DNA from 4 places in the Virgibacillus saliphilus genome. Region 3 is predicted to be linked to each of the others. Evidence: riboswitches for the same ligand, from Rfam matches in the RefSeq annotation. Region 3 holds a riboswitch; each other region holds the start of a gene.
The links. A riboswitch is a leader RNA that binds a small molecule or an ion and turns the genes downstream of it on or off. The one in region 3 is predicted to bind S-adenosylmethionine.

Region 1 (7,635 bases), 740 kb from region 3:
TATTGTCAGTGAAAACCAATAAAAAGAGGAGCAGATACCCGAACGGGACAGGTAGCACCCGAAATTTGCCGTTTCCCTGAATAGATCCGAGAATTCTGCAAAGGATAGGGGAAAAGGAGGCGTATGGATGAATCATATTAAGTTATTTGCCGTTAAATTTGGCGGAATGTTACTGATGTTGTATCTAATCCTTGGTTTGGGCTATGGCATGTCATTCGGCAACGTTTTCCTGATTTCATTAGTCTTAGGAATGGTTGCATATTTGGGAGACAGGCTTATATTGCCCAATATGAATAATACAGTCGCGACCATTGCCGATTTTGCAACTGCGTTTCTGATCATTTATTTTATGAGTCTCGGCGTTACCATTGGCGAAGGATGGTTTATCGCTTCGTTTGTTGCAGCAGTAGGTATCTCTGTATTTGAGTACTTCTATCATAAATATTTCAAATCTGAATACAATGAAGTGTACCGCAACAAGCATAATGGACTACCCAAGGATACCATCATGCAAACAGAAGCATCGGAAGAAACGTCTCCTTATGATCCTAAAAATAAAAACAAATAAATGCGCTATGTATAACAGAAGAGACCTCGGCCACCGGCAGGGTCTCTTCTTCCTATTTACAAGAAAAACATAACCATCCAAGGTGCGATTACGGACACTACAATCGCACTCACCACCATAGCGATCGTACTGACCGATCCTTCCAATTGGCTGTGCTCCATTGCTGTAGCCGTTCCAATCGCATGACTGCCACTACCAATGCCAACGCCCCGCCCAATATAATGGTCCATCCGGGTATACTTAAAAACCAATGAGCTAAGTGTAACCCCGCCAATGCCTGCAATCATCACGAATACTGCTGCCAAGGATGCCTCGCCCTCCAGTGTCGTTGCAACTTCCATAGCAACAGGTGTTGTCACACTTTTTGGAGCAAGCGAATAAATAAGGAATTCCTCAAAGCCTACCCATTTTGCAAGCAGGATGCCAGACAAAATACCGACCATGGCTCCAACAACCGTTCCTGTCAACACCGGTAACATCAATTTTTTAAGTGTCACACGCTGTTGGTAAAGTGGATAAGCTAACGCCACTACCGCTGGCCCAAGCAACTCATTTATCCAGTCACCACCAATCATATATGTCTCATAGGAGATATTAAATAGAAATAAAATACTGACGATAGCGATTGTGGCTATAATAACTGGGGCCGTAAAGGTATAATTCCATCTCTGATGCACAGTCAGCCCAACCAAATAAAATATGAATGTACCAATAATAGCAGCGAGTGCAATGATAAAATTAACCATGGTTTCTTTCCTCTCCTTGCAGCTGATTTCTTTCTTTCCTGCGCATCAAGCTTTGGCTGATATGCCCTGCAGTTACAATCACCAGCACCGTACTTAGCAAAACAATAATGACGAGGAGGAAACCCTTCCCGGCAAAAAGGTCCACATAATTCATCACCCCTACCGTAGCAGGAATAAAAAATAAGGCTAAATGATTAATAATCGCCCTCGCACCTTCATCGATCCAGGGCGCCTTTATCACACCTGTCATAAGCAAGACAAACAACAGGAGCATCCCGATCACACTTCCGGGTATGAAAAGATTAAAATAGTGCGCAATCCCATTCCCTATCAAAAAAATACCATATAATATGGCAATATGAATAATTATTTTTAAACCAACACGCATATGAGTTCACTCCAGTTTTCTTTAGCAGGGACAGGGGGACAGGTTCCTTGTCCCAACATCAGCAGCAAAAGGGGGACAATGTTCCTGTCCCTGTGTCCCACTGTGTCCCAATAAAACCTAGTATAGCAAAAAACGGACTTGTCTGAGTAGAATGGAACTGAAAAAATTATGCTGCGAGTGAATGAAAAGGCCTCCTGAACAGACGCACGGAAAGAATTAGAAGTCATTGGATTTTCTTAAATTGCCTTTTCTTATATGTAATTCAAACGAGCCTTCTTACTTCACCTTTCCCACCCCCAACGCCAAATGCCTCCAAAGGATATTTTCGACCAACTCACCTTGCTCCTCTTCGCAATCAATTATTAAAATAACTTCAGGATTTTTATCTTTTAAAAGCCGATTTCTCTTTTTAATGACCTTTTCCGTGAACAAACGAATTAGGAAACCCAGCGCAAATCCAATACTTGCACTAAGCAGCCCCCAATAAATAGGTCCCCATGCCAATTCGAAACCGATACTTGTGCCTATAACGGCAAAAGCCGTTGCAAGTGCTACTCCAATATCGATAAGGGATGTACCATCAGAGGTATGAAGGCTATCAAATAACTTCCGTTCCTCCATTCGATTGTCAAGAGGAATCGCATAAATACTTTCCTGCTTTATCCCTCTTTTTTCCAGGGTAGAAATGGCCATTTCTAAATATACGTTATGATCAAAAATGGAAAATAGCTGCATCGTTATCACTTCACTCTTTCTCTTTTCGGATTTGGAAATTAGGATGTTGATAGTTATCTTTTAAAAATTGCCGTTGCTCCTTCTCAAAAATCTTATTATTTTCGACCGCATACACGTAGGAATCGTAAACTGCAAATCCAAATATGGAAGGCAACATCAGGAGCCACTCAGGTTGTAGGACGGTTGTAGCCTGTCTTACTTCACCCATAATTAGAAGAACAACTGCGTCGAGGTAATGGGATAAATAAAAGAACACGATTCCCCAAATAATCATAAAAAATGCCGTAATAATGCGATGATTATAGAGTTGCCCGAGTCCTGGAACAAATAGGGACCATATCACTGCCATCACTGGATTTCGCTTATCTAAGTAGTTAATTTCCAGTGCTCCTATACTAAATAATTTGAAACGATGTTCTTCACGGTCTGCCAGTATGTAAACGTTATTCATCTCCACCGTTGTTCGATGGCCATCCCAAATCCCGAAAAAGTAAACCGGCAAGTAAACCAAAAGCCATCTGGTGTCTACCACGTTAATGACCATATCAATATTCCCTTGAAACGAATACATAATGGCCAAATTAATGTTTGCATTCATATTAACAACAACTTCCCAAACAAATAGAACAAACCCTCGTATATATTTTCCTAAAAACAAATGTCCAAATCCTGGGAAAGCAGCGCTCCACCACGCTACGATCGAGGGGCTTCTTAAATGGAGCTGCGTTGTACCAAGTGCGGTCATGTGGGCAATATATCGCCTGGCAGTATTATCTTCGGTATATTTTTTCAATAAAATGACCCCTATTACGAAATTTATCTATCTTTTATAATCTTTCCTTTAAAAGAACGTTTATCCTAATACATGCAAATATGAAGGACAGGTTCCTTGTCCCATTCAACTGGTAACTGGGACAAGGAACCTGTCCCTGTGTCCCATGTATATCTTTTATGGAAAAACATACCCTAAGGATTAATTCACATCTGAGGAAAGGTGACATGCTCGGACATGCAAATTATTGAAAGTCAACAACAGTTCGTCCAAATTCAAAACCACTATTTTTTTGAGTATGTTCTATTCTCTTATCAGTGGTGGCTTCTGCTGCTTATTACTGTCGGTCTTTGGGTCTTTTGGGCAATCGTCGTGGATAAAAAAAGATGGAATGCTATATTGCTGGTCGGATTAATGGCGAGCATCATCGCGTTGCTGTTAGATGAACTAGGGCTTAACTTAACCTTATGGACATATGCCCACCAACTTGCGCCGTTTACAAATAAACTACTCACCGTCGATATCGCCATCATTCCAGTAAGCTATATGCTCCTGTATCAATATGCTAGAAAATGGAGGCCCTACCTTATCACACTTGCCGCATTATCGCTGTTTGCCGTAATCATAGCCGAGCCCGTTTTTGAGTTATTAGATATTTACATCTTGCTTGGATGGGAGCATTGGTATTCTACACCGTTTTACTTTCTGATTGGTATTTTTGTGAAATGGTTCGGAGATAAAGTGGCTGGAGATTAAGGGAATGAGCATATTCCATAACAAAAGCGAGTGGCAACATTCTTGCGCCACTCGCTTATCCTAAGCTAATCCCATTGAAAAGGAGTTTGCTGGTATACATAGTAATTAAGCCAATTATAGAAAAGCAAATGTGTATGCGACCGCCATGTGTTCGGCGGCTGTTCGTTTGGATCATTGTTAGGAAAATAGTGCTCTGGAATGCTGGTATCGAGCCCTTTCTGATGATCGCGTTCATATTCCTCGGCAAGCGTATTCGCATCATATTCCAAATGGCCGGTAATCATAATATGTTTTTCATCGTTGGAAATGATGATAAACGCACCAGCCTCACGTGATGAGGATAGCAACGTCAAGCGCGGATCCTTTTGAATGGCTTCTATTGAAATAGAGGTATACCTGGAATGCGGGGCACGAAAAACGTCGTCAAAACCACGCACCAGCTTTATTTTAGGACCAAACACATGATGCTCATAAATGCCGAATAATTTTTCCGGAAGCTCATATTTACCAATCCCATAATGATAATACAATGCAGCTTGGGCTCCCCAGCAAATATTCAAGACAGAGGTCACGTTTTCCTTCGTCCATTCCATGATCGCTGTTAATTCCCCCCAATAGTTTACATCTTCAAATGGCAAATGCTCAATGGGGGCTCCGGTAACAATCATCCCATCATACCGGCGACTTTTAACATTTTCAAAGGTTGTGTAGAATGTATCCAAATGGGATTTGCTAACATTTTTTGATTCATGAGTCCGCATTCTTAAGAAAGTAATATTAACCTGCAAGGGCGTATTGCCCAATAAACGCAAGAGCTGTAACTCTGTTCTTTCCTTTTCCGGCATTAAATTTAAAATGATAATGTTAAGTGGGCGAATGTCCTGCGTCTTTGCCCGGTCTTCATCCATAACAAATATTTTCTCTTGTTTTAATAATTCCGTCGCAGGTAACGCTCTCGGTATGTTTATAGGCACTGACATCTCCCCCTTCTGCGTTGGTATGCGATGAAAGAATATCCAACGTTTTCAATGAACCTCGGGCACTTGTTTAATGCCACACTTCTTCAGCAATTTTTACTATATGGCGAATCTTATCCCATTGCTGATCTTCTGTTAAATTGTTACCTTCTTCAGTCGATGCAAAGCCACATTGCGGACTGAGACAAAGGTTATCATAGGATAGGTAACTGGCCGCCTCAGCAATCCGCTCTTTGACTAAATCTTTACGTTCCAGCTTTGGAAATTTGGATGTAACTAAACCTAAAACAATATACAGATCGTCCCTGTTTATATGTTTCAGCGGTTCGAATCCACCGGAACGCGCGTCGTCAAATTCGAGAAAAAGTCCGTCAACATGAAGACCGCCGAATATCGTCTGTGATACCTTATCATACGGACCTGAACTGAAATAATGGGAACGGTAATTCCCCCGACAAATATGCATGGTAACCAGAAGATCATCCGGACGTTCGGCTATCGATTCATTAATCACACGTTGACAAATTTTTTGCAATTCGAAAGGCTCATACCCTTTCCTGCGAATCGATTGTTCTCCCTCTTCCGATAAAAAGGAAGCCCATGACGTATCATCAAGCTGTAAATAACGGCATCCAGCATTATAAAAGGCCTGAATCGCTTTTTTATAGGCATTGATCAAATCCCTCAACAGATCCTCCATATCACCGTACACTTCATCATCAATCACCGCTCGCATGAAGAGCATATTCGGACTTGGAATGGACTGCTTGGCAACATGATAGTCGCCTACCTTCCCTCGCAAAAATTTGAAATGATCCAGAAAAGGATGATCTTCATTAAAATCAACGTTTCCGATGACACGAATCCCGCGTGCTGTCGTTTCTATACCATCGAATTTCAAGCCTGTATCTGCTTCAAATCCTTCCACACCTGTTAGTTTTTCCAAGAAGTCAAAGTGCCACCAGGAACGACGAAATTCCCCATCCGTAATCGACGTCAGTCCTGCTGCCTTCTGCTTTTCAACAAGGTTGCTTATCTCTTCATCCTCGATGATACGCAACTGCTGGGCAGAAATCTCCCCTTTCGCTTTTTGGACTCTCGCCTGTTTAAGACGTTCCGGTCTTAGAAAACTACCTACATGGTCTGCTTTAAATGGCGCCTTGTGCTCTAATTTTGTTGTCATTATATCTGCTCCCTTTAAATTAAAAAAGCTTCTTCGATGAAGAAGAAGCATTGTTATGCGATATCTTCTTATCTCCCAAGTTTCCTCAACTTGCTAGAAGTAGCACCTTGTTAACATAACAGGTTGCTGAAGCGTCATTGGGCTTAGTCCCTCAGCCTCTCTTAATAAGAATCATTACTGAATTATTTGAAATTACTGTAGCAATCATAGCATTTCTACAGATAAAAAGCAAGGAAGCACGGATAACCCTCACCATATGAATAGCAAAGGGCAGCGTCACCCTAACCACTTCGCAACAGAAATAAGATCCGGAAAAAACATGTCTGCATCTGCTTTCGTCTCTTGCCGATTTCCAATAATCATTGTTTTTAATCCTGCTGCCTTCCCTGCTTGAATATCCGACGCGCGGTCGCCCACCATATAACTTTTCTCTAAATCAATATCATGTTTTTTCGCCAAATCCAAGATCATTTGCGGATTTGGTTTACGATATGCACAATTCGCGTGTGGTTTGTGGGGGCAATAAGCGATATCATCCAGTCTTGCACCGAATGTGGCTAGATCAGCTTCCATTTTTTTATGTATCGCATACAATTCTGATTGTGACATCAAGCCAAGTCCAATTCCTCCTTGATTCGTTACGACGAAAACTTTAAATCCACGCATATTAAAACACCTAATCGCCTCTCCAACCCCATCCAGCAAATAAAAATCCTCTGGTGTGTTCACATACTTCACCCGATTCGTGAGTACTTCATTGATGACACCATCACGATCTAGAAACATACCGATACTCATGACTTTACCTTCTTTCCATATAAACATACCCATTTCTTAAAAACCAATGCGTATGTTTATCAACTGAATCATAACTCCAATTCCTTCGGAGCCTCTCCCTTTTTATTCATGACCCGTATAGCGATTGGATTGATCTCCAACAATACAAGTTCCGGATCTTCCGGGCCTTCAAAATAAAGTTTCATCGTATCATTCCAGAGTTCCTTTTTCAGATCATCCGAATTCGTAAAGGAAATCTTTCCTTCATATTCCACATATTCATCCCCAAACCCTTCACCCTCATATCCAAGCAGAATATGGGTGTGAGGATTCGCTTTGATTTCCTCTGCCTTATCCGTTTCCTTACTTGTTAATGTGTAAAGTGTGAAACCTTCATTGAAAAACGTCATATACCTTGAATGGGGCTTATTATTCTTTACGGTTGCCATTGGTCCAACGTAGCTTCCTCTTAAAATTTTATCAATGGTTTCTTTGATCGCCTGTTGACTCATTTATATCCACTCCTTTCAATTGCAGATAAACATAGTATTTCATTCATCATCGAAAAATAAACATCTATCCGCCAGAAGCACATATCATTACGTAATGATGTGAGAAAAAAAGAAGTAACCACTCTCCTTAAGGTTAGCGATTACCTCTAAATAAATTATCCCTTCTTATTCATCCTCAACAAGTCTTGCTACATCTTCCCCGCACTTTTTGCATTTTCCCT
Region 2 (7,635 bases), 1.3 Mb from region 3:
TCATACTCCCTTAAGGCTCTACGCCATGGTCCAGTATTCTCAAGAAATGTTTTAAAATGTGAAATTCCAACAATATCCACACCTGCTGCCCATATATTTGGATAATGTGTTAAAGCGGCAAGGACCATAAATCCGCCATAGCTACGACCCATAATACCGACTTTTTCCCGATCAACACCACGGGTATTCACAAGATCTTCCACCAGCCACTTCAGATCAGCAACTGCATCCATCCGTTTTCGTACATCATCCAGCTTGACATATTTTCTGCCATAGCCCATGCTGCCGCGAACATTCGGTGCAACAACAGCAAAACCCTGAGCAGCGAAAAATTGAATAACCGGATTATATTCTGCGCGTATTTGGTGCTCTGGTCCTCCATGGACATAGACAACTACAGGACAAGATTGCTTCTGTTTCCCATAATAAAAATAAGGCACTTCTAATCCATCAAATGAAGAAAAGCTATGTAATTCTGGTTCCATCCATAAACCTTCAACATCTTTTGATTCCCCAACGTAGGTCATACGTTCCGCTTTTTCTTCTTCTAAGTTAAACTTCCAAATATCCCCCGGAAGTACAGCACTTTTTACACCAATAACGATTTCTCCATCCTTGATCCATGAAGGCGATTGATAAACACCTGTTGGCAAGGTTTCAACTTTATAATGGGAATGTTTTTCAAGATTATAAATCATTAAACTGGAGAAACCACCCTCATTTACGGTATATGCAAGCATATCCTCATTTGGAGAAAGTGCTATTTCCTCAATATCCCAATTAGTAGAACCAAACATTTCCTGTAAATTCCAAGGCGCATCAAATGAGAATTTAAATACCCCCATGGTGTCCCTACCAACATCAGAAGAAAGAAATCCACCTTTTCCATCATTCGTTAACTCTAGTGAATGATGTCTGGCAGAGATAGTTTTACTTCCAAGTCTATATAACTCTTTTGATTCCACATGCAGGACATATACTATGTTATCAATGTTCGTTTCAGAAACACTTATAAGAATATTTTCCTCATCTTTCGTCCAGCAAATAGGTGTACATTTCCCATCGTGCTTATAGACTTCTTCCATTTTTTTCGTTTTTAGATCAAGTACATAGATATCAAAAAAGCCTGGATCTCTACGGTTACTTGCGATTGTTATTTTTGTTTCATCCGGAGACCAACCGCCAAATTCATGAAAATGTTCTGGAGAAACAACAAGTTCTTCCACAGTTGAACCGTCGTTTGTCAATAAATATAATTGCTGCTTTTCATTTCCGTTATGATCCATTCCAATCATTGTTTTCTTTCCAGATGGAGAATGACTTACCGAAAGAACACGATCTGCTAAATCGGTGTATGGTTCAATGTCAAATGTTTTTCCATTCCATTTCCAAACTTGAGGTATACCGGTCTCTTTCGATAAAAATGTAAACGCATGCTGGTTCGGGATGACAGCAGGTTGATATGCGCCATATACATTTAAATATTTAAGTAACATTTGATCTGTCGTATTAGTCATTTTACACTTCCTTTATGAATTTTTATAAGAAGACTGCCCCAATAAATCCTTGCGGCTTTTTCGGGGCAGCTTTTTTCATCTATTATTCTTCGATATATACATCCTTCAATTGTAGTATTTTAGTAGGAAGCTGCGTTAATCCTTTCACTTCTTCACGTACACCGAGTAAGTATTCTTGATGAAGTGTATAAATCATTGGCGCTGTTTCCACGAGCTTTTCCTGTGCCTCACTATAGATTTCTAAGCGCTCATCTTCATTCGTAGCTTGGCGTCCCTCATCAATTAATGCATCGATTTCGTCATCTTGGATATACGTTCTGTTTCCTGGTACTCCAACATTATCAGAGTGAAACAATGGATATAACCCGATGTCAGCATCCGCTGTAGAATTAGACCATCCTAGTACAAACATATCATGATCCCCATTTCCTGTCTGTTCTATATATGCACCCCATTCCAATACTTCTATGTCCACATCGACACCGATTTCTTCAAGTTGTGATTGCACATTTGTTGCCAAATCAACACGTTCGCGGCTATCATTTGTCCAAATTGTTGTAGAAAACCCATTTTCATATCCCGCTTCAGCTAACAATTCCTGGGCTGCTTCCGGATCATATTCAATCCCGTCTAGTTCCTCATCATATCCAAATACATTTGGTGCTAAAGGGCCGACAGCAGGAGTTCCAACACCATTATAAATGCCTTCCACAATTTGTTCTTTATCAACAGCCATTGAAATAGCACGACGAACTCGTTCATCATCAAATGGTTCTTTCTCCATGTTAAAACCAATATAGTCTAAGGACACACTTCCCTGTCGATCGACAGATAAATCATCGGCACTTTCAACTTGCTCAATGTCAGAAGGGCTCAATGGATTGGTAATATGTGATTCACCAGTTTCCAATTCAGCAATACGTGTCAAATCTTCCTGAACAACTTTAAATGTTACAGAATCAAGCAACGCCTCTTTATCCCAGTAATCTTCATTCTTTGTTAGCTGAATTTGTTGCCCCGGATCCCACTCTTCAAATGTAAAATAACCAGTACCTATTGGGTGTTGGTTAATGACACTCCCAGGTTCTTCTCCTTGTTCCATTGCCGTATAATCTTCCTCGATCTGCTCTTGTGAAACCATTGCCGTTGTAGAATGTGTAAGATTTGCCGGCAAACTACCGAAAGGGTACTCCGTAGTTAGTCGAATCGTATAATCATCTACCACTTCAATATCCGATATCATGTCAATTAAATAGGCTGCAGGAGCTGCAACATCCGGATCCATGACACGCTCAAGATTCGCCTTCACAACTTCCGCATTAAATGCAGAACCATCATGAAAAGTCACGCCTTCTTGCAGTTTAAATTCCCATGTATGATCATCTACCGTTTCCCAACTTTTTGCTAACCCTGGCTCCAGTTCCATATTTTCATCCTGTTTTACTAAATTTTCAAATATATTATATTGTACATCAAAGGATGGAACATCGTTTGCTCCCGTCGGATCTAAGGAAACTGCATCAGAGGCAGTGGTAATGACTAGATCCCCTCCATTTTGTCCTTCTCCTCCCTCTTCTGTTGTATCACTGGCGTCATCCGGCTCACTTGCGCAAGCTGCAAGCACCATACCAAGTATTAATAACAGCATAAGAACGGAATTTTTTGATTTTTTCATCTGTGATTACCCCCTGTTGTGTGTTGAAATTTGACAAATGATGAAAATTATAATATCTAATATATCTTATATTTTCATTTCATACAATATCGATTTTCAAATTTCTTGAAATTATGCACAGATTTAAAATCAAAAGGGCTGGGACAAAAGTGTTTTTAACAAATAAATTCCGACCATACATCGCTTCTAAAAATATACGTCGCGCACCTTAGGGCGGCTGGTGAGCCCCCGTGTGCGCTTCGTGTTGCAAGTGGCTTCTCAGGGTAAGCACTCCTCGCAAAAAAGATTGCTATCGCACTTCGGTGTCTCACCTATGCCTTCCCTCCCGCTGGAGTCTCCACATATTTCCTACGCTAAGTTTGATAATGTTCGTCTTTTTAATGAAACACGTTTGTTTTGTCCCAGCCTCTTTACGTCATATTCAATGGTAGAATAAATCAAGTTTACAATGGGCTATCAATAAATAATGTTAATACTTTCGCGCCATTATTATCGACGGGGATAAATAAATGGGATTTTGATCCTTGAAAATAGGCACTATCGCCTTTTTCCATATAATGCTCCTCCCCATCATAATACAAGTAAATCATACCTTCGAGAATAAATATAAATTCATCTTGAGAATGGGTATAAGCCTCCTGCCGATCGTTCGTATGCTTTGGTGTAACGTGAACAATAGTCGGTTCTACACCATTATACTGGGATCTACTTGCGAGCAGTTCATAGGAATAGCCCATATTTTCATCCCCAATTTTGGACTGTCTGTTTGCTTTTGGAAGTAGTACCAGTTCTTTTTCCGATTTATCATCCAACACCCATGAGAGAGGCACTTGTAGTGCGTCGCTAATTTTGGATAAAGTTGCGATTGCAGAAGCGGCTTGACCGTTTTCGATTTTGGATAATAAGCTTTTGGAGATACCGCATTCATCTGCAATTTGCTGCTGTGTTTTTTTACTTCTTACTCGTATTTGTTTTATTTTTTTACCAATATTATCAAGATTTATGGGGACTCTCTCCTTTACTTTATAAATCGAATGTATGCCTTTAATCATAGAATAGCCAACATTCACAGTCAAGGAGAGAATATTCACAGAAACATATAAACTTAAGCTGTACTTACATAATGTGCGAGCGCCTTACTTGGTAATGACTTTCCTAATTTATTTTGCATAAATAGTGCTGCTTCTTGAATTTTGCGTTCCTGAATGCCTGTTTTTATCCCTAAGCCATGGAGAAGATATAATACATCATTTGTTGCCACATTTCCGGCTGCACCCGGTGCGTAAGGACAGCCGCCCAAACCTCCAACAGAACTGTCAAATCGCGTTATGCCGTATTCCAGGGAACGCATGATGTTAGCAATAGCCATACCTCTTGTGTCATGAAAATGCATGATGATTTTCTCTTCCGAATAGTTGGCCAAAACTGCTTCTAGCAGCTGATCCACTTGCGACGGTACAGCTGAACCGATTGTATCTCCAAGGGAAATATCATCTGCGCCATATTCAAACAATTGATCACAAACATGGATAACTTGATCAGGTGTTATCTTACCTTCAAACGGACAATCAAATACAGTAGAAACATAGCCTGTTACTCTCTTACCCTCTTGCTTTGCTTCACGGATAACATCTCGCATCACGGGGAATGTTTCTGCTATCGTTTTATTAATATTTTTCTTATTGTGGGTTTCGCTTGCGGACATAAACACGGAAGCCCCATCAATACCTGCTTCCAATGCATGTTCAAGCCCCTTCCTATTTGGAACCAGCGCCGAATAGAAAACACTCGGATGTTTAATTATCCGCTTACCTACTTCTCGTGCATCGGAAAGATTTGGTATCCATTTCGGATGCACAAACGACGAATACTCAATCTCCTTGACACCTGACTCAGAAAGCATATTAATCCAAGCCACTTTATCGTCTGTCGAAATCCAGTCCTTTTCATTCTGCAAACCGTCTCGAGGTGCTACTTCCTTTACCTGTACAAAATCCGGCCAATGCTGCATGGTCTTCCCTCCCTAGTTAAAGATAGTCAGTAATAGGTGATAAGAATGCGCTTACAAAAACAATTAATTACTTTAACTTTATTCAACTATATATAATTGTATTCAACTTTGTTGAATTAAGTGTATAGTCATTGTTGGTAAAATGTCAACTCCTTTGTTTAAAAATAAAAAGAACCAGTGCCTTTCAATTAAATGGCACCGGTTCTTTTTTCATACAGTTATTTTACAATACGCTTTTGGTATTTTTTCCAGAGTGATGATTCGGCAATTACTCCTTGGATAGATAAATATCTCTAAGTGTATGCTTCCATCCTTTTTTTGAGTTGTCTCCTCCTATTTCATGAATCGTCCAATCAGGTTAAAAACACTGTTGAGGCCTGCCTGTTAACGATCTCAGTAAAATACTGAAGTTGCTTTTTCGTACGTTGTAAAATATCCTCATCGATAATGGGGTTTTCTTTTCTTTTATCTATTTGACGATCAAGCAGATAGAGACCTTTTAAATTATGACCTTTTAACGTAGCTAACACTGGCTTCAAGGTATATTCGATCGCTAGCAAATGAGACGCACTCCCACCTGTCATCAGCGGAAGTACTGGTGTGTGTTTGAGTACATCCTGTGGGAGAATATCAAGCAACGCTTTTAAGACTCCTGAATAGGCACCCTTATACACTGGCGATCCAACAATAACACCCTTGGCATTTTGGATTAGTTCTGTCACTTCGTGAATAGCCGGACTATCAAACTTCCCTTGAAATACCTCCTCTGCCGGCACATCTTTAATCGAAATATGAGTCACTGAGAAATGTTCCTGTTTAAGTAAGTTCCCTAGATATTTAAGCACTTGTTCTGAACGCGAAAAGGCTGAAGGACTTCCTGATATCACAACAATTTCACTCATAATGATCATCCTTTCTTATCCATGCATTTTTACTATATTCTCTTAGCAAGAAATTCTGCACTTCGCCATTAAAACAAGCCCCCTTTTCTTATAATGAGAAAGAGGGCTTATCTGATATTCCGCTCTTATCTCCCAAGATTACTCTCGGTGGAATTAGCACCTTTCCAACATTTGTCAGAGGTTGCTGAAGCTTCATAGGGCCACATCCCTCAGCTTCTCTGGATAAGAATATTTAATTATATGGTATAGTGTATTTTAATTAATCCGATAAGTCAAGTCAGTTTTGAAAATTTTAATAATGATGTTAGAGAAAAGAACCCCAAATTCCTCTGGAGTTCTTTTCTCTATTACAATCATTGTTCTTCCTCAGTTAATTTGTCTTCTATTTCTGTCATAATTTCTGCAGCTTTATTCCAGTCGCCTTCAGCTAACGCATCTTGATAGGAATTGAATAGATCTGAAAACTCTTGTAATAGCTCGTCAGATTCTGAAATTGGCTGTTCTTGTTCCCCCGGCTCTTCCTCAGATGTTTGTTCTTCATCTGGCTGACGATTCGGATCCACAAGATTGAGCATTTGCTCCATCGACTCCTCAAACGTTTCTTCCATTACGATGTGGTCCTCATAAGCAACGACAACCTGTTTTACTTCCGGAAGTGATGTCTCATTGGAAGACTCAATATAAATTGGTTCGACGTATATAACTGTATCTTCAATTGGAATGGCAAGTAAGTTCCCACGAATCACTTCTGATCCACCTTGTGACCAAAGATTCAATTCCTGAGAAATCGTGCTATCCTGGTTAATCCGGTTTTCAATTTGCTGCGGACCGTAAATATTTTCTTGCCTTGGGAAACGATAGACAAATTTTTCACCATAATATTCCCCATCATTACGTACACCGATCCATGCAAGCATATTTTGACGATTTTTCGGTGTATAAGGCATCATCAGAATAAACTCTTCCTCATCGTATTCGGGAAGCTTCATTGTTACATAGTATGGTTCCATTTCAATATCTTCGTTAAAGTATTTCTCTGTCGGGAACTCCCATGCATCTTCCCGATTATAGAACATTTCCAGATCAGTCATATGATACGTACCATACATTGATGCTTGAATGCTAAATAATCTTTCAGGGAAGCGGAAATGAGCCTGCACGTCTGCTGGGATTTCCTCTGTGAACAATTCAGGGAACATTTTCTGGTATGTCTGCACCAACGGATCATCCGGATTTGCAATATAAAAATCGACTTCGCCAGTATAGGCATCAACAGTCACCTTCACCGAGTTTCGAATATAATTGTCGTTATTCTGATAAGACTCTGAGTATGGATACCTTTCACCTGTTAGATAGGCGTCCATCATCCAGGCCAGACTGCCATCATCACGTACAAAAATGTACGGATCGGAATCATATTCAAAAAAAGGAGCGATTCGATTAACACGATCCATAATATTTCGGGTCTCAAGAAACTGACTTTCATCTGTTAGTTGATCAGAGAAGAACATCCGAAATGATCCCTCTTTT
Region 3 (7,635 bases):
CACATTTACCAACGTGATTAAGATTCCACCAATTAGACCAATATATCCAAAGCGATTTGTTTTTTGGATGAACCAGTCTGCTTTTCGGTCTATGAGCGTCACTAATGTAATACTTAAAATATTGATCGAGCTGCCAACCCAAACGGGATGAATGTTCAGGTAAAATGCATTGGGGTCCCATCCACCAAGATAATACCATAACAGTCCACTTACAAAACCTGTAAACAGAGACGTAACAACAGCACGTTTCGTAGCTACTGGCCAGAATAATGCTGCTACGACCGGGGCGAATGTTGCACTGTTTCGAATGGTCCAAGCAAGTACATTCCACCAAGCGGACTGCTCTGTGCGCATTAATCCAAATACAATCATTAGTACTGTAAGAAGTAGCAAAGAGACCTTTGTATATTTGATCAGCTGATTTTCCGAAGCAGCTGGTTTTAGAGCACTGCCAACATCACGACCAAGACTGGTCGCTCCGGAAAATTGGCAAGGCCCTCCCCATCCCAGTGCACACGCCCACACACCTAAGAAAAACAGACCAACAAGCGGTGCGGGGAGCACTTCCATTAAATACTGGGGAATTGCAATGAGCCCGGTTTGGGCATTTGGAACAATGACACTTGCAGAAATCCCGAATAAAACACCACCGACAATAAATGGAACTGCCATAAATCCGGCCATGATTAAGCCTCTTTGCCCTTCTTCAGGTGTTCGTGAAGAAAGTGCCATCTGGAAAGCGGCTTGAGCAAGAATAACATTTACTAGAAAAGTTCCAAACCACACAACGATTACTTGCAGCCCAGCGCTACCAAGATTAAACATGGCTGGTCTTTCGATAGCAAGTGCACGCAGGCCATCGATTCCAGGATTTAAGAAAAAGGCAATGATACCAATAATAATCATTAGTCCAAATAATACGATGTTCATCGTTTGTGTAAAGGCAATGGACCACATACCGCCAGCCTGCAGATAAACAAAAAGCAGCATTGCGGTAAAAGCTACAGATAGAGGCAGCGAAATCCCAGTAAATACATGAATAGCGGAGGCAAATGCAATCGCAGTAGCAACCGACCACATTGGAAACGCAAAGGCGGTAATAGCCCCGGAAATTCCCTTTGCAGTCCGCCCATATTTATCACCAATCATGCCAGAGACAGTAACAAGCATTTTTTTACGGAATGAACGAATGATTAAAAAGGCAATAATAAAAATTTGAACCATTTCTGCTACTCCATACCAAACTGCTGATATCCCGCTTAAATACGAAAGCTCAAGAATGGAAATATATGTGGATCCGGAAAATAATCCAGTTATACAAAATGCCACAATCCATTTATTGAAATTTCGATTACCGACAAAATAGCTATCTTTTTTAGTTAAACGCCGCTTCGCAAACTGACCGGCAATTATCAATGAAAAAGTATAGCCAATAGCAAGAGCGATAATCCATACTCCATATTCTGTCATATTGTTTCTCTCCTTTTTTGCTTATTATTTAGCCGTTTTTTACCGAAACGGTTTCCTCTATCAAAACGAAAAAACCCTCTTCCACAATAAGAAGAGAGTTTGAATGGTCTGTACTCCTCCCCTTATCTTTCAGACGTCTGTCTGATGGAATTGGCACAGTACTCACAAAGAGCCCGCTGCCGAGGTATCAAAGGGCCATAACCCTCCACCTCTCTTGATAAGAAGTTCGTTTATGTAATTGTATATAATTTACAGTGTTTTGGTGATTAAGTCAACTGTATTTTTAAATTTTTTTGATTTCCATTCATAGAATTCATACACAATGAAAACGCATATAATTTTTAATGAAAATTACTTGATTTTTGTCGTTAATTAATGATATTATGCAAACGATTTCAATATCTATTTCAAACAACAGGAGGTAGCACATGTTAACCTTTTTCATATCTATTATTATATTAATTATTGCGTATTTTACATACGGGAAATGTATAGAAAAAATATTTGGAATAGATCAATCACGTCAAACACCTGCAATCGCTAACCACGATGGCGTTGATTATGTTCCAATGAAAAAGCAAAACAATGCAATGATTCAATTGCTTAATATCGCTGGAACAGGACCGATATTTGGCCCAATAATGGGTGCGTTATTTGGTCCGGTAGCTTTTATTTGGATCGTTCTGGGTTCCATTTTTGCAGGTGGCGTTCATGACTATTTGACAGGAATGATTTCCATTCGAAACAAAGGTGCTCATATTCCGGAACTTGCTGGTAAATTTCTAGGTAATTTTTCAAAGCATTTGGTCAATGCCTTTGCACTGTTACTACTTCTTTTAGTAGGAACGGTTTTTGCGACAACATCCGGCTCTCTCCTTCATGTTCTACTTGATGGCCAGATGGCGTTATGGATTATTTTAGCTCTTATATTTGGGTATTTCCTTTTATCTACTGTCCTGCCAATTGATAAAATTATCGGTAGAATATACCCAATCCTTGGTGCTATTCTCTTAATTGGTACACTTGGAGTTGGAATTACCATGTTTACTTCCGGTTATGGTTCAGCCATCCCTGAGCTTACACTGGAAAATATGCACCCGGATAATCTAGCAATCTTTCCCATGTTATTTTTAACCATAACTTGTGGTGCCTTGTCCGGATTTCATGCAACACAGTCACCGATTATTTCTCGCACTGTTCAAACGGAGTCACAAGGACGGTATATTTTCTACGGGATGATGATCACAGAAGCTGTTATAGCGATGATTTGGGCTGCTGCTTCCATGAGCCTTTTTCATGGAGAAAACCTTAACGCGTTGATTAATGCCGGTACTCCTTCTGCTGTGGTAAATGAGGTAGCGACAACCCTGCTTGGGGCAATTGGTGGCACAATCGCTGTACTTGGTGTTATTATTCTTCCTATTACTTCGGGGGATACAGCCTTTCGTGCAGCGCGTTCTGTTATTGCAGATTATATCAATTTCAATCAAAAGAAAATAATGAACCGTTTAACCATTGCTATACCTTTGTTCATCGTTTCTATTATACTGACGCAAATTGACTTTGATATATTATGGCGATATTTCTCTTGGGCGAACCAGACAACTGCATCACTTGCACTGTGGATCGCAACGATGTACCTGCTTGTTAAAGGAAAAAAATACTGGGTTTCCTTTATTCCGGCATTGTTTATCACCGATATGGTACTTGTCTATATATTACATGCACAAATTGGTTTTAACCTTCCCATGAATGTATCGCATATTGGAGGAGTTATTCTTACCATAGCTTTTAGCATTTGGTTCTTCTGGAAAGCAAAGCAAAATAAGGCGAATCATATTGAAACAGATAGTGAGGTTGTATAAGAAGGTAAGTCCTTTTCGTAAAGGGGTTCTTGTCACAGACAAGGACCTTTTTTTATGAAGCCATGATAAGGTATTTGTCTGCAAATATGCAAGCACAAATCAAAGTCTTCCGCGTTTTTAAAACCACTAAGAGTTCGTACTCCTTTTCAGGGTAGTACATGTTCCACGCTTCAAATATCAAAATCTGAAATTATATACCATCTTTGAGCAAAACATTGATTTTTAATACCGCAAGATATACGATAAGTTTGCAAGCGCTAACGTTAATGGTTGGAGGTGTTTATCCTGGAAGGAATTCTTTATAAAGTTAGGGAATCGCTTAATTATGTGAAACCATCAGAAGGAGCTGTTGCGGAGTATATTTTACATTACCCACAAAAGGCAGTCACAATGACTGTCAGTCAGCTTGCACATGCTAGTTATTCCAGCCCTTCTGCTGTTATGCGCTATTGCCATACACTTGGCTACAACGGATTTAAGGAGTTGAAGCTAAAGTTATCCGGAGATCTGGCAGTGATTAATTTACACGATCTGGAACAAGAAACGTTATCACCCGACGACTCTATTGATAAAATTATGGCTGTCATTACCAATACAAATATTCAATCACTGTATAGTTCGTTGCAGTTAGTGCAAAAAGACCAATTTACAGCAGCATATGAATACCTGATGAAAGCAAAGAAAATTGACTTCTATGGTGTTGGGTCCAGCTTTTTGATCGCGTATGATGCCATTCAAAAATTCATGCGCATTAATAAGACCTGTACAGCTTATAGTGATTTTCATATGCAAAAAGTATCGGCCGTTAACCTGCATAGTGATGACGTAGTAGTTGCCATTTCGTACTCAGGTGAAACTCGTCAAATCATTGATTGTGTCAAAATTGCACAATCAAAAGGTGCAAAAGTGATAGCGATTACGAAATATGCAGATTCACACTTGAGCAGTATGGCAGATGCGGTATTATTTGTTGCCGCCCAGGAAGATGAATTCCGAAGCGCTGCTATGTCATCACGAATCGCCTCATTAAACGTGATCGATATGCTTTATACAGCATGCGCATACGAAGATTACGATCATTCTTTACCCCATTTGAACCAAACATACGAAATTATACAACAATCCCAAGAGGAGGATGCAAAGCGTGCCCGAAACAACAAAGACAACAACCGAAAAACGTAATGCAAAAACCATGAATTTAGATGAAATGCGTACACATGACATTTTACATGTGATGAATGAAGAAGATAAAACCGTTCCTGATGCAGTAAATAAAGAAATAGATCAAATCGAAAAAGCAGTATCAGCCGTTATTGATGCTTTCACCAAAGGCGGCAGACTTATTTACATCGGGGCTGGCACGAGTGGCCGATTAGGAATGTTGGATGCAGTAGAATGTCCACCAACATTTGGCACTGATCCAGAGATCGTTCAAAGCCTTATTGCAGGAGGTAAGGATGCCATCATGAAGGCCGTTGAGGGGGCTGAGGATGACTCGGAATTGGCTGAATCCGACTTACAAAATCTGAATATCAGTGAAAAAGATACGGTGATCGGGCTGGCCGCCAGTGGACGAACCCCTTATGTCATAGGCGGGTTGAATTACAGCAAATCGGTCGGCGCTCATACAGTCGCCGTTAGCTGTAATAAAAATGCCAAAATCAGTCGTTATGCGGATATTCCAATTGAAGTTGAAGTTGGTCCTGAAATTTTAACAGGTTCAACCCGATTGAAAGCAGGAACAGCCCAAAAGCTTGTTGTCAATATGATTTCAACAAGTTCAATGATTGGAATTGGAAAAGTATATGAAAACCTGATGGTTGATGTCCAGTTAACAAACCAAAAACTCATAGAACGTGCGAAAAATATTATTTCTCTCGCAACAGAAGTTGATTATGATACAGCTTCAACCTTTTTGAAAAACGCTCATCATAACCCCAAAATAGCAATTATTATGATCAAATTAGAATGTAGCTTCGAAAAAGCGAAGCGATCTCTCAAGCAGGCAGGTGGATTTGTACGCGAAGCTATTAAAATGGCAAACAACAAGGACGGTGGCTATAATGAATAATCAAGAACTTGCACAAGCGATTGTGACCCATCTTGGTGGGGAAAGAAATATTTCCAATCTCACCAATTGTATAACGCGTCTGCGGATTGATGTGAAGTCACGCAATAATGTGGATCTGGATGCCATTAAACAATTAGAAGGCGTCTTAAGTGTCCTTGACCAGGGAACAATCCAAGTTGTGCTAGGTCCAGGCAAAGTGACGAAGGTAGCAAACGAAATACATGAAAGTACATCCATTCAAGTTGACGTTGAAGACGAAAATGAGGACAGCGAATTTGACGTTGCATCTGACACAAAGGCAGCTTACAAAGCAAAACAAACATCCATTTTTCAGCAATTTTTCAGACATATTGGTAATATATTTGTTCCCATTGTTCCTGGTCTGGTAGCTTCAGGTTTATTGTTGGGAATTGCTAACTTGATTACGAATCTAGCCAATCCAGATGCAGCCATACTTGACCCATCTGTTCTCGAATCAGACTGGTTCATGCTGCTTGAAGCAATCGGAAATCTGCTGTTTGCCTCCCTTGGTATATTTGTCGGTATCAATACAGCACGGGAATTTGGGGGGACCATGGTTCTCGGTGGTATCGCTGGCCTACTGGTTAATGCACCTGTTTTAGATGATATAGGAGCTTTAAACTTATTTGGATTGGATTTAGAAGTCAGCGCTGGTTTAGGTGGTTTATTTGGCGTTATTATAGCCGCTTATTTATTTGCTAAAATTGAAAAATTCACTCGTAAACGTGTGCATGATAGTTTGGATTTAATTGTGACGCCGCTCATCACGGTCATCGTAGGATCCCTTGCAACGATCGTCGTTATTCAGCCAATTGCTGGTTTACTCATGAGTGGTATAACATGGTTCTTGGTTGATGTCATGTTAGAAACCGGCGGCATCATTGGTGGATACGTACTCGCAGCAACATTCCTACCACTGGTAACAGTAGGTATGCATCAGGGATTAATTCCTGTGCACTTAGAACTAATTGATCAGTTCGGTTCTACATCATTGCTGCCTATTCTAGCCATGGCAGGTGGTGGTCAAGTTGGTGCGATGATCGCCATTTATATCAAGGCCAAAAATAAACGACTTAAAAATACCGTAGCAAGCGTACTGCCTGTTGGATTTTTAGGTATAGGCGAGCCGCTTATTTATGGAGTTAGTTTACCACTGGGCAGACCATTTCTAACGGCCTGTCTGGGAGCTGGATTCGGTGGCGCATTCCTGGCCTTGTTCAACGTAGGAGCCATCACTGTCGGACCTTCTGGTGCTGTCTTGATTCCACTCATTGCGGATAATAATTATTTACTGTATATTATCGGACTCCTTATTTCCTACGCCGGCGGATTTATCCTAACATATCTGTTTGGTTACAAAGAAGAAATGGTTCACAAGCTTTATGGAGACAGTTCAAGTCAAGCGAAAACAGAAAAACCAAGTGAACATGAACAGCAAGAAGAAGTTCAACTAAACAGTCCATTATCCGGTGAATTACAACCATTGAATAAATTAAACGATGAAGTTTTTGCAACGGAGGCAATTGGAAAAGGAATAGCCATAATCCCAAGTGAAGGGAAATTATACGCACCTATAAATGGGAAAGTGACAACCGTTTTCCCAACCGGGCATGCTATCGGAATAACTTCCGATAGCGGCGTGGAAGTCTTATTGCATATCGGCTTGGACACAGTTGAAATAAAAGATAACGTTTTTGAACGAAACATTGCAAAAGACGAAGAAGTTGAAACAGGACAGCTTTTATGTACGTTTGACATGGATGCTATCAAAGAAAAAGGATATGACATAACAACCCCAATTGTTATCACCAATTCTAACTCGTATGAAAATATCAGTATCGTAGACCAAAAGCAGATTGAAGCAGGAAACAAGTTGATGTCTGTGAAATAAAGCGACGTGAGGAAGCATGGGAACAGTTCTCTTGCTTCCTCTTTTTATCTATCAAAAACCTTCTATTTTATTTTTGCATACGTTGATTCGTATCGTTATAATGAAAATAAATCTAGTTCATCTTATGACGAAAAGGGGTTAGATCATGTATCGAAAAGTAAACGATTTTATACAAGATTGGTCAATGGCTTCTCAAGGTACCTTAAATGTGCTTGAATCACTTTCAGACGAAAAGTTGGACCAGGCAATCGTAGAGGGGCATAATACACTCGGCTGGTTGGGATGGCACGTCGCAACGGCACCTGCATTTTTTGCAG
Region 4 (7,635 bases), 490 kb from region 3:
ACGTTTCAAGAAAAAGCATTGGATTTTAGGGCTGGGAATTATTTTATTATTATTTACATTGATTAACACCAATGATCTGAAAATCGTGGGCGCAGAAGAGGATCAGCAAAAAGAAGAACATATTCCACATGAAGCGGTTATTTCTTTGACGGATGCGTTTATGGAAATGCTGGTACAAGATGTAGATGAAAATTATAAAGTGGTAAACTATGATACAAAAGAGGAATTGCTTCAGGCTTTTGAAGATGTAACGACTAGGGAAACTGCTAAACCTTATGTTGATTATTTTTATAGAGAAGAAGCAGATGGTTTATACATTCTTCCAACGGAAACACCACCGTGGTTCATGGAAGAAAACGCATATGATATGATACAATTGAATGAAACACAAGTAAAACTCATCCAGGAGAATCAAAGCTTTTTCTATGATGAATATGAAATTGAAATAGAGTTTACTTTTGAGAACAAATGGAAGATAACAAATATAAGCATTAGTTAAGTAAAGGCAGTTGACAACATGTATACATTCAGAGATTACTATAACAATGAAGTGAAACTTTCTTTCGATAACCATCCGTTTTCGACTTCGCCAAAACATGTATGGGTTGTTTGCCGGTACAAGGATGATTGGCTTTTAACGAAGCATAAAGGGAGAGGCTATGAATTCCCCGGAGGTAATGTGGAGGAGGGTGAAACAGCTAGACAGGCTGCTATTCGAGAAGTCATGGAAGAGACCGGTGGAAAAGTGGAAGATATCCATTATATAGGCCAATATTATGTCGCCGGAAAAACGGAAACCATTATTAAAAATGTTTATTTCGCTCAAATTGATCAACTCATCCAGCGGGACACCTATTTTGAAACAAATGGGCCATTCTTGTTAAAAACAATCCCGTCCAACGTAAAGGATAATCATTTATATAGTTTTATTATGAAGGACGGCGTCTTGGATTATTGTATGAAACATATTCGAAATACGTGGCTTATCGCGGGAGCAAAATCACGAAAGCATTAATTTCTTATATAAGCTGTTTTATCAAAATTGGTGTTTGCGGCACAAAAGGGTGTAAACCGCGAAGATGAAAAGTAGCAATACGAACAAAAAGAGCTATGAACTTAGAAAAAATCGCCTATTTTAGCTTATAGGCGATTTTTTCTGTGGGGTTTTTCTTACGTGGAATGTTTAATCAACCATTTTTCAATCTTTTCTACGATTTTATACATAATCGCAGCAAATATGGCGATGAGAACTAAGCTAGACATAACCAGTGAAAAATCAAATACTTGGAATCCATAAATGATTAAATAACCTAACCCTTGTTTGGAAACAAGAAACTCACCAACGATGACACCAACCCATGAGAGTCCTACATTTACTTTTAATGTAGAAATCATTACCGGAAGTGTTGCCGGAAAAATAGCTTCCTTAAAACGCTGCCACCTCGTGGCACCGAAGCTTATTAGGACTTTTTCATAGTTAGGATCAACTTCATTGAAAGCCGCGTACACAACAAGTGTCGTAATGATCACGGAAATGATGGCTCCCATCGTAATAATTGAAAAATAACCAGGCCCAATGGCGACAATAATAATGGGGCCAAGTGCTACTTTGGGCATTGCATTCATAATAACAAGATAGGGATCCATGATTTTGGAAAATCGGGTTGATGACCAAAGTAATGTGGCCATGACGATACCCAGAACTGTTCCAATAATGAAACCAAGCACTGTTTCAAACAATGTTACCTGGATATGCGTAACCATGGAACCACCTGTAAATCGATCAACTAATATATGAACAATTTTGGTTGGCGAACTGAATATCAAGGGGTCAATCCAATATAATCTGCTAGCAATTTCCCAAAGGGCAATAAAAATGACTAATATACTGATTTGCCAAGCAAAAACAACTTTCTTTTCACGCTTTAACTGATTTTTGTAGGATTCATAAAGATGGTAATCGGATTTCGTTTCCATTATTTTCTTGACACCACCTTTGATTCGGATGGATCTGTATCCTCATGTTCCAAGGTTTCCCATATTTTATCGAAGAGGATTTGATATTTGGGATGTCTGCGTACGCTAAATGGTTTTTCATCACGCAATTCAATAGGAACTTCGAAAATTTTATCAATACCCCCTGGATTGGCCTTCATAATACAAATACGGTCAGCCATGGCAATTGCTTCTCCTATATCATGTGTAACGAGAACCGTTGTTTTATGATACATGTTTAGTAAATCGGATACTTGATCCTCCAATTTGAGTTTTGTTTGATAATCCAGAGCTGAAAATGGTTCATCTAATAGAAATATTTTCGGGTCATTAATTAATGTTCGAACAAGTGCAACCCGTTGACGCATTCCACCTGAAAGTGCGCTAGGGTAAGCATCTGCGACGTTTGGAAGACCAACGTTGTTAAGTAATTCTAATGCTTTTTCTTTCGTTTCCGCGGTGTTGTCGTTGTTGATTTTAGGTCCTAATAATACATTGCTCATGATTGTTTTCCATGGAAATAAATAGTCCTGCTGTAGCATGTAGCCAATTGCTAATTCGGAATCACTTATCGGTTTCTGCTGCAAAAGTACATGCCCGGAAGTTTGCTTCATAATACCTGCAATTATCGATAGGATTGTTGATTTCCCACAACCGCTTGGGCCGAGCAGAGCTACGAATTCACCTTCTTTCACAGATAGTGAGATATTATCCAATGCTTTTGTAAAGCTATGTTTAGAAAAGTAATGATGCGTTACTTGATCTAAGGTTAGAAAAGACAAAATAAAACCCCCTTCCTTAGTTAGTAGTGACTTCCTCGGCAATTTCCGTATTTACCAGCTCCTGGTATGGTACATCTGCTGGGAGTTCGTCTGCTTCTTCCATAATAGCCTTTAGGTTATCCCATTCTTCTTCATCCATGGTTGGATCTGTCGAAAAGGAATCCTGATTTTTATAACGATCGATTGCTTGCGCTAACATATCCACTTCGGTATCCTCGAAATAAGGCTGGATGACTTCTGCGATGTCCTCAGCATTATTTTCCTGTACCCACTGCTGTGCTTGATAGATTGCACTTGTAAACTTGCTGAGTACCTCTTCATTCTCATCGAAGTAACTTTCTTTCGCCATATAGGAAGTGTAAGGTACTTTCCCGGACTCTTCCCCGAAGGAAGCAACAATATGGCCGTTCCCTTCTTCTTCAAAAACACTTGCTGTTGGCTCGAATAATTGGACATATTCATAGTCACCTGATGAAAATGCTCCTGGGATATTGGCAAAATCAATATTCTGGTTTAAATTCAAATCAGTATGTGGATCAATATCGTGACTTTTTAATACAAATTCACCAACCATCTGCGGCATACCACCTGTACGCTGTCCTAAAAATTCGCTTCCTCTAAGTTCATCCCATGTAAAGTCAGGATTAGGTTCCTTGGCAACAAGAAATGTTCCATCTGTAGCTGTTAATTGTGCAAAGTTAACAGCATAATCCTTGGAATCTTGCCCATATACGTACATAGAAGTTTCCGAACCGACAAGGGCAATATCAGCACCATCTGATAACAGAGCTGTCATTGTTGTATCACCACCCCATGTAGTCTGCAATTCCACATCCAACCCTTCTTCTTCAAAGAATCCTTTTTCAATGGCAACATACTGCGGTGCATAGAAAACGGAACGGGTGACTTCGGCAAGTTGAATAGACGTATTTCCATTTGAATTACATGCGGAAAGGAAAAGGAGCAGCATAATTGAAATAACAGCGATAAGCTTTGTTTTTTTCATACAGTTCGACCCTTTCAATTTCAGTAATGATATGTCAAAACAGTTTATGATTTTCGGAAAAAATGTGTGAATGCCTAGTTTGAGAGATGAAAATTCTCTAAGAGAATCAGGGAAATATCAACCGGAGAATATGGGAGTTGACTGGAGTTAGAAATCAACTTGGGAGCAGAAATAGAAAAAAACCGAACTCCATTAGGGAGATCGGTTGTCGCAAGCGGTTTTGCACGCTGCGCTGTTTCATATATAAATAAAATCCTTTGGGATAAGGAAACAATACGTTTTATGCTTTATAGATTGGTCCTGCCTGCTTAATAGCGTTACTTGCCTGTGAGAATTTCGCGAAGTTCTCATGAAATTTCATGGCAAGTGATTGAGCGGCAGCTGTATAAGCATTTTTATCTTCCCATGTTGTTTTTGGAACAAGTACGTCATCAGGTACCCCTGGTACGTGTAGGGGAATTTCAAGACCGAAAATCGTATCTTTTGTTGTTTCAACATTGTTCAATTCGCCCTCTAAAGCGGAATGAATCATGGCACGGGTGTGCGATAATTTCATTCGTGTTCCAATACCATAGGGCCCGCCGGTCCAGCCAGTATTGACTAAAAAGACATTAGAACGATGGTGGTCAATTTTTTCTCCCAACATTTCTGCATAAGTGGATGGTGCCAGAGGAAGGAATGGCGCCCCAAAGCATGCTGAGAATGTAGCTTGAGGTTCTGTCACTCCGCGCTCTGTACCTGCTAATTTACTTGTGTATCCACTTAAAAAGTGGTACATGGCCTGTTCTTTTGTTAATTTACTAACCGGCGGCAAGGTCCCGGAGGCATCTGCTGTTAAAAAAATAATCGTATTCGGATGACCAGCCACGCTTGGCTCGATAATATTATCGATATTGTCCAATGGATATGCTGCTCGTGTGTTTTCTGTTAAGGATACATTATCATAGTCCAAGCACCGTGTTGCTTCATCGATCGCTACATTTTCCAATACGGATCCAAATCGGATCGCATTAAAAATTTGAGGTTCCTTCTTCTCAGATAGATTAATACACTTTGCATAACAGCCGCCCTCAATATTAAATACACCGTTTGGACTCCACCCATGTTCATCATCACCGATTAGCCTGCGGTATGGATCAGCAGATAATGTTGTTTTTCCAGTTCCCGAGAGGCCAAAGAATAAAGCAACATCGCCTTCTGGTCCAACATTCGCTGAACAATGCATTGATAAAATATTTTGCCTTGGCAATAAATAATTCATAACCGAAAAAATAGATTTTTTTATCTCCCCAGCATATTCCGTTCCACCGATTAAAACGACACGTTTTTTAAAGGAAATAATTATAAACGTCTCTGAATTGGTGCCGTCAATTGCTGGATCTGCCTTGAAATCCGGTGCTGATACTACTGTGAATTCCGCTTGATGTGAGGCAAGTTCCTCGTCAGTCGGGTTAATGAACAGTTGGCGGGAAAATAAATTATGCCATGCATATTCATTAATGACTTGAATCGGTAGACGGTAAGCAGGATCCGCTCCAGCAAATCCCTTGAATTGATATAACACCTCTTTTTTCTCTAAATACATGCATACTTTTTCATAAAGCTTATTAAAGGATTCCTCGTCGATTGCTTGATTAACGGGTCCCCAATCAATAAAGTCTTCACAAATTTCATCCTTAACAATAAATTTATCTTTTGGTGAACGTCCAGTATAGGTTCCTGTTGTTGCGCGAACAGCTCCAGTTTCAGTAAGAACACCTTCATTTCGTGATAATATATTCTCGACCAATTGTGAAACAGCTGCATTTTGCTTCAGGTTTTTATGAGAGGATATAGTTTTGAATAATGTGTTCTCTAACGTTTTCATATGAAATACCCGCCTTCCGATGTTTTTTAATATAACATTATCATATGCATCAATTCACAAATAGTATAACACATTTATTAAATTAGTCCATACTATTCAAGAGTTTTTTTCGAAAATTTTACTTCTCCTCCTTGAGACTATCTAGTTGACAGAAAAGATCTCTTTCGATAAGCTAAATTGCGAACGGATACTCTCTTATTCAGAGTTGGTGGAGGGACAGCCCCGATGAAACCCAGCAACCATCACTGCGGTGAAAAGGTGCTCACCTGATGCAAGGACACTCCTTGAACAATAAGAGCGAAAGGATACATACCCTTTCCTCATGATTGTAGGAAGGGCTTTTTTATAAGATAAGAAGGTAAAACCGCCACTTTGCGTGGCAACATTGAGCCACTCGTGATGCGCGGGCGCCCTGCGCCTTTGTTCGTTTGGTACTTTGAATAATAATATGCATAGAATGATAAACAGAGTTCCGTAACATCATTAAAGGGAGGATTTAGCCGTATGGCTGCAAATCGTCGTTTATTTACATCTGAATCTGTAACAGAAGGGCATCCGGATAAGATCTCTGATCAAGTGTCAGATGCGATTCTGGATGAAATATTAAAAAATGATCCACATGCACGTGTTGCTTGTGAGACAACAGTGACGACAGGACTTGTGTTAGTATCAGGAGAAATCACAACCAGTACGTATGCAGATATTCCGGCTATTGTTCGTCAAACGATTAAAGATATAGGGTATACGAGAGCAAAGTATGGATTTGATGCTGAAACTTGTGCGGTATTAACCGCAATCGATGAACAATCACCAGATATTGCAGGTGGCGTTGATACTGCACTAGAGGCACGCCAGGGGAAAATAAGTGAAGAAGAGATAGCTTCCATTGGTGCAGGAGACCAAGGGCTAATGTTTGGTTATGCATGTGATGAGACCGAGGAGCTAATGCCATTACCAATTTCTCTTGCACATAAGTTAGCTAAACGCCTGTCAGACATGAGAAAAGAAGAAGTTCTTGCCTATCTGCGCCCGGACGGAAAAACACAAGTAACCGTTGAATACGATGAAAAAGATAACCCAATTAAGGTGGATACGATTGTTATTTCAACACAACATCACCAAGACATTACAGGAGATCAAATTGAAAAAGATATCATTGAACATGTAATTCGCCCGGTTGTTCCTGGGCATTTATTGGATGAAACCACGAATTATTTCATCAATCCAACAGGGCGCTTTGTGATTGGAGGGCCTCAAGGGGACGCAGGATTAACAGGTCGTAAAATTATGGTAGACACATACGGTGGATACGCCCGTCATGGAGGAGGAGCATTCAGTGGGAAAGATGCAACGAAAGTAGATCGTTCGGCAGCATATGCAGCTCGTTATGTGGCCAAAAATATTGTTGCGGCTGACTTGGCTAAAACGTGTGAGGTACAGCTCGCCTATGCTATAGGTGTTGCGGAGCCCGTTTCTATTGCGGTCAATACATTTGGTACCGGCCTTGTCAGCGAAGAAAACTTCGTGGCAGCTATTCGGGAGATATTTGACTTACGACCTGCCGGGATTATTCGTATGCTTGACTTGCAAAAGCCAATTTTCAGAAGTACAGCTGCCTATGGCCATTTTGGCAGAACAGATATATATTTTCCTTGGGAAAAAACAGATAAGATTGCGGAATTAAAGGCATTGGCGGAAAAATATAACAACGTTTAGAATAATACCATACGGCTGTTGGGGCCGTATGGTATAACTTTTAGGTAAGGAACGAGGAATCTAGATACCATAATATAAGCGATTTTTAATTATCTTACTTTTTAGTATACTACAGTCAGAAATACACCTCGGAAAACCCCATATAAAACTATGAGGGAGGTGCTAATATACCCCTAGCTTCTGGTCAAGGAAAGCCTACAGATTATATCCGACATGACCAACTATTCAAGGAATGGATACTACAGGTGAAAATAGAATTCTTGAGGATG

Region 1: it holds a riboswitch for S-adenosylmethionine, as region 3 does, so the genes downstream of both, KFZ56_RS18575 (5-methyltetrahydropteroyltriglutamate--homocysteine S-methyltransferase) here and KFZ56_RS15180 (sodium:solute symporter family protein) in region 3, are expected to answer to the same signal.
Region 2: it holds a riboswitch for S-adenosylmethionine, as region 3 does, so the genes downstream of both, ssuE (NADPH-dependent FMN reductase) here and KFZ56_RS15180 (sodium:solute symporter family protein) in region 3, are expected to answer to the same signal.
Region 4: it holds a riboswitch for S-adenosylmethionine, as region 3 does, so the genes downstream of both, metK (methionine adenosyltransferase) here and KFZ56_RS15180 (sodium:solute symporter family protein) in region 3, are expected to answer to the same signal.

What each region holds. Positions count from the first base shown of each region.
Region 1 is NZ_JAGYHC010000001.1:3,889,194-3,896,828, forward strand. Features, by position in the region: gene KFZ56_RS18535 (N-acetylmuramoyl-L-alanine amidase) at 1-22, shown strand, start outside; gene KFZ56_RS18540 (DUF2512 family protein) at 128-568, shown strand; gene KFZ56_RS18545 (LrgB family protein) at 625-1,314, opposite strand; gene KFZ56_RS18550 (CidA/LrgA family protein) at 1,307-1,702, opposite strand; gene KFZ56_RS18555 (hypothetical protein) at 1,979-2,437, opposite strand; gene KFZ56_RS18560 (DUF5683 domain-containing protein) at 2,448-3,230, opposite strand; gene KFZ56_RS18565 (CBO0543 family protein) at 3,447-3,965, shown strand; gene metA (homoserine O-acetyltransferase MetA) at 4,031-4,939, opposite strand; gene KFZ56_RS18575 (5-methyltetrahydropteroyltriglutamate--homocysteine S-methyltransferase) at 5,013-6,125, opposite strand; SAM riboswitch class I at 6,191-6,296, opposite strand; gene KFZ56_RS18580 (D-glycero-alpha-D-manno-heptose-1,7-bisphosphate 7-phosphatase) at 6,402-6,923, opposite strand; gene KFZ56_RS18585 (pyridoxamine 5'-phosphate oxidase family protein) at 6,992-7,414, opposite strand; gene KFZ56_RS18590 (hypothetical protein) at 7,580-7,635, opposite strand, start outside.
Region 2 is NZ_JAGYHC010000001.1:1,835,814-1,843,448, reverse strand. Features, by position in the region: gene KFZ56_RS08825 (S9 family peptidase) at 1-1,517, opposite strand, end outside; gene KFZ56_RS08820 (glutathione ABC transporter substrate-binding protein) at 1,600-3,192, opposite strand; gene KFZ56_RS08815 (helix-turn-helix domain-containing protein) at 3,636-4,244, opposite strand; gene KFZ56_RS08810 (hydroxymethylglutaryl-CoA lyase) at 4,298-5,203, opposite strand; gene ssuE (NADPH-dependent FMN reductase) at 5,557-6,105, opposite strand; SAM riboswitch class I at 6,228-6,334, opposite strand; gene KFZ56_RS08800 (UPF0182 family membrane protein) at 6,459-7,635, opposite strand, start outside.
Region 3 is NZ_JAGYHC010000001.1:3,151,088-3,158,722, forward strand. Features, by position in the region: gene KFZ56_RS15180 (sodium:solute symporter family protein) at 1-1,470, opposite strand, end outside; SAM riboswitch class I at 1,590-1,694, opposite strand; gene KFZ56_RS15185 (carbon starvation CstA family protein) at 1,899-3,335, shown strand; gene KFZ56_RS15190 (MurR/RpiR family transcriptional regulator) at 3,612-4,517, shown strand; gene murQ (N-acetylmuramic acid 6-phosphate etherase) at 4,528-5,406, shown strand; gene KFZ56_RS15200 (glucose PTS transporter subunit IIA) at 5,399-7,318, shown strand; gene KFZ56_RS15205 (DinB family protein) at 7,464-7,635, shown strand, end outside.
Region 4 is NZ_JAGYHC010000001.1:2,659,078-2,666,712, reverse strand. Features, by position in the region: gene KFZ56_RS12920 (hypothetical protein) at 1-499, shown strand, start outside; gene ytkD (RNA deprotection pyrophosphohydrolase) at 518-1,015, shown strand; gene KFZ56_RS12910 (ABC transporter permease) at 1,171-1,977, opposite strand; gene KFZ56_RS12905 (ABC transporter ATP-binding protein) at 1,977-2,777, opposite strand; gene KFZ56_RS12900 (ABC transporter substrate-binding protein) at 2,794-3,783, opposite strand; gene pckA (phosphoenolpyruvate carboxykinase (ATP)) at 4,064-5,650, opposite strand; SAM riboswitch class I at 5,843-5,948, shown strand; gene metK (methionine adenosyltransferase) at 6,155-7,366, shown strand.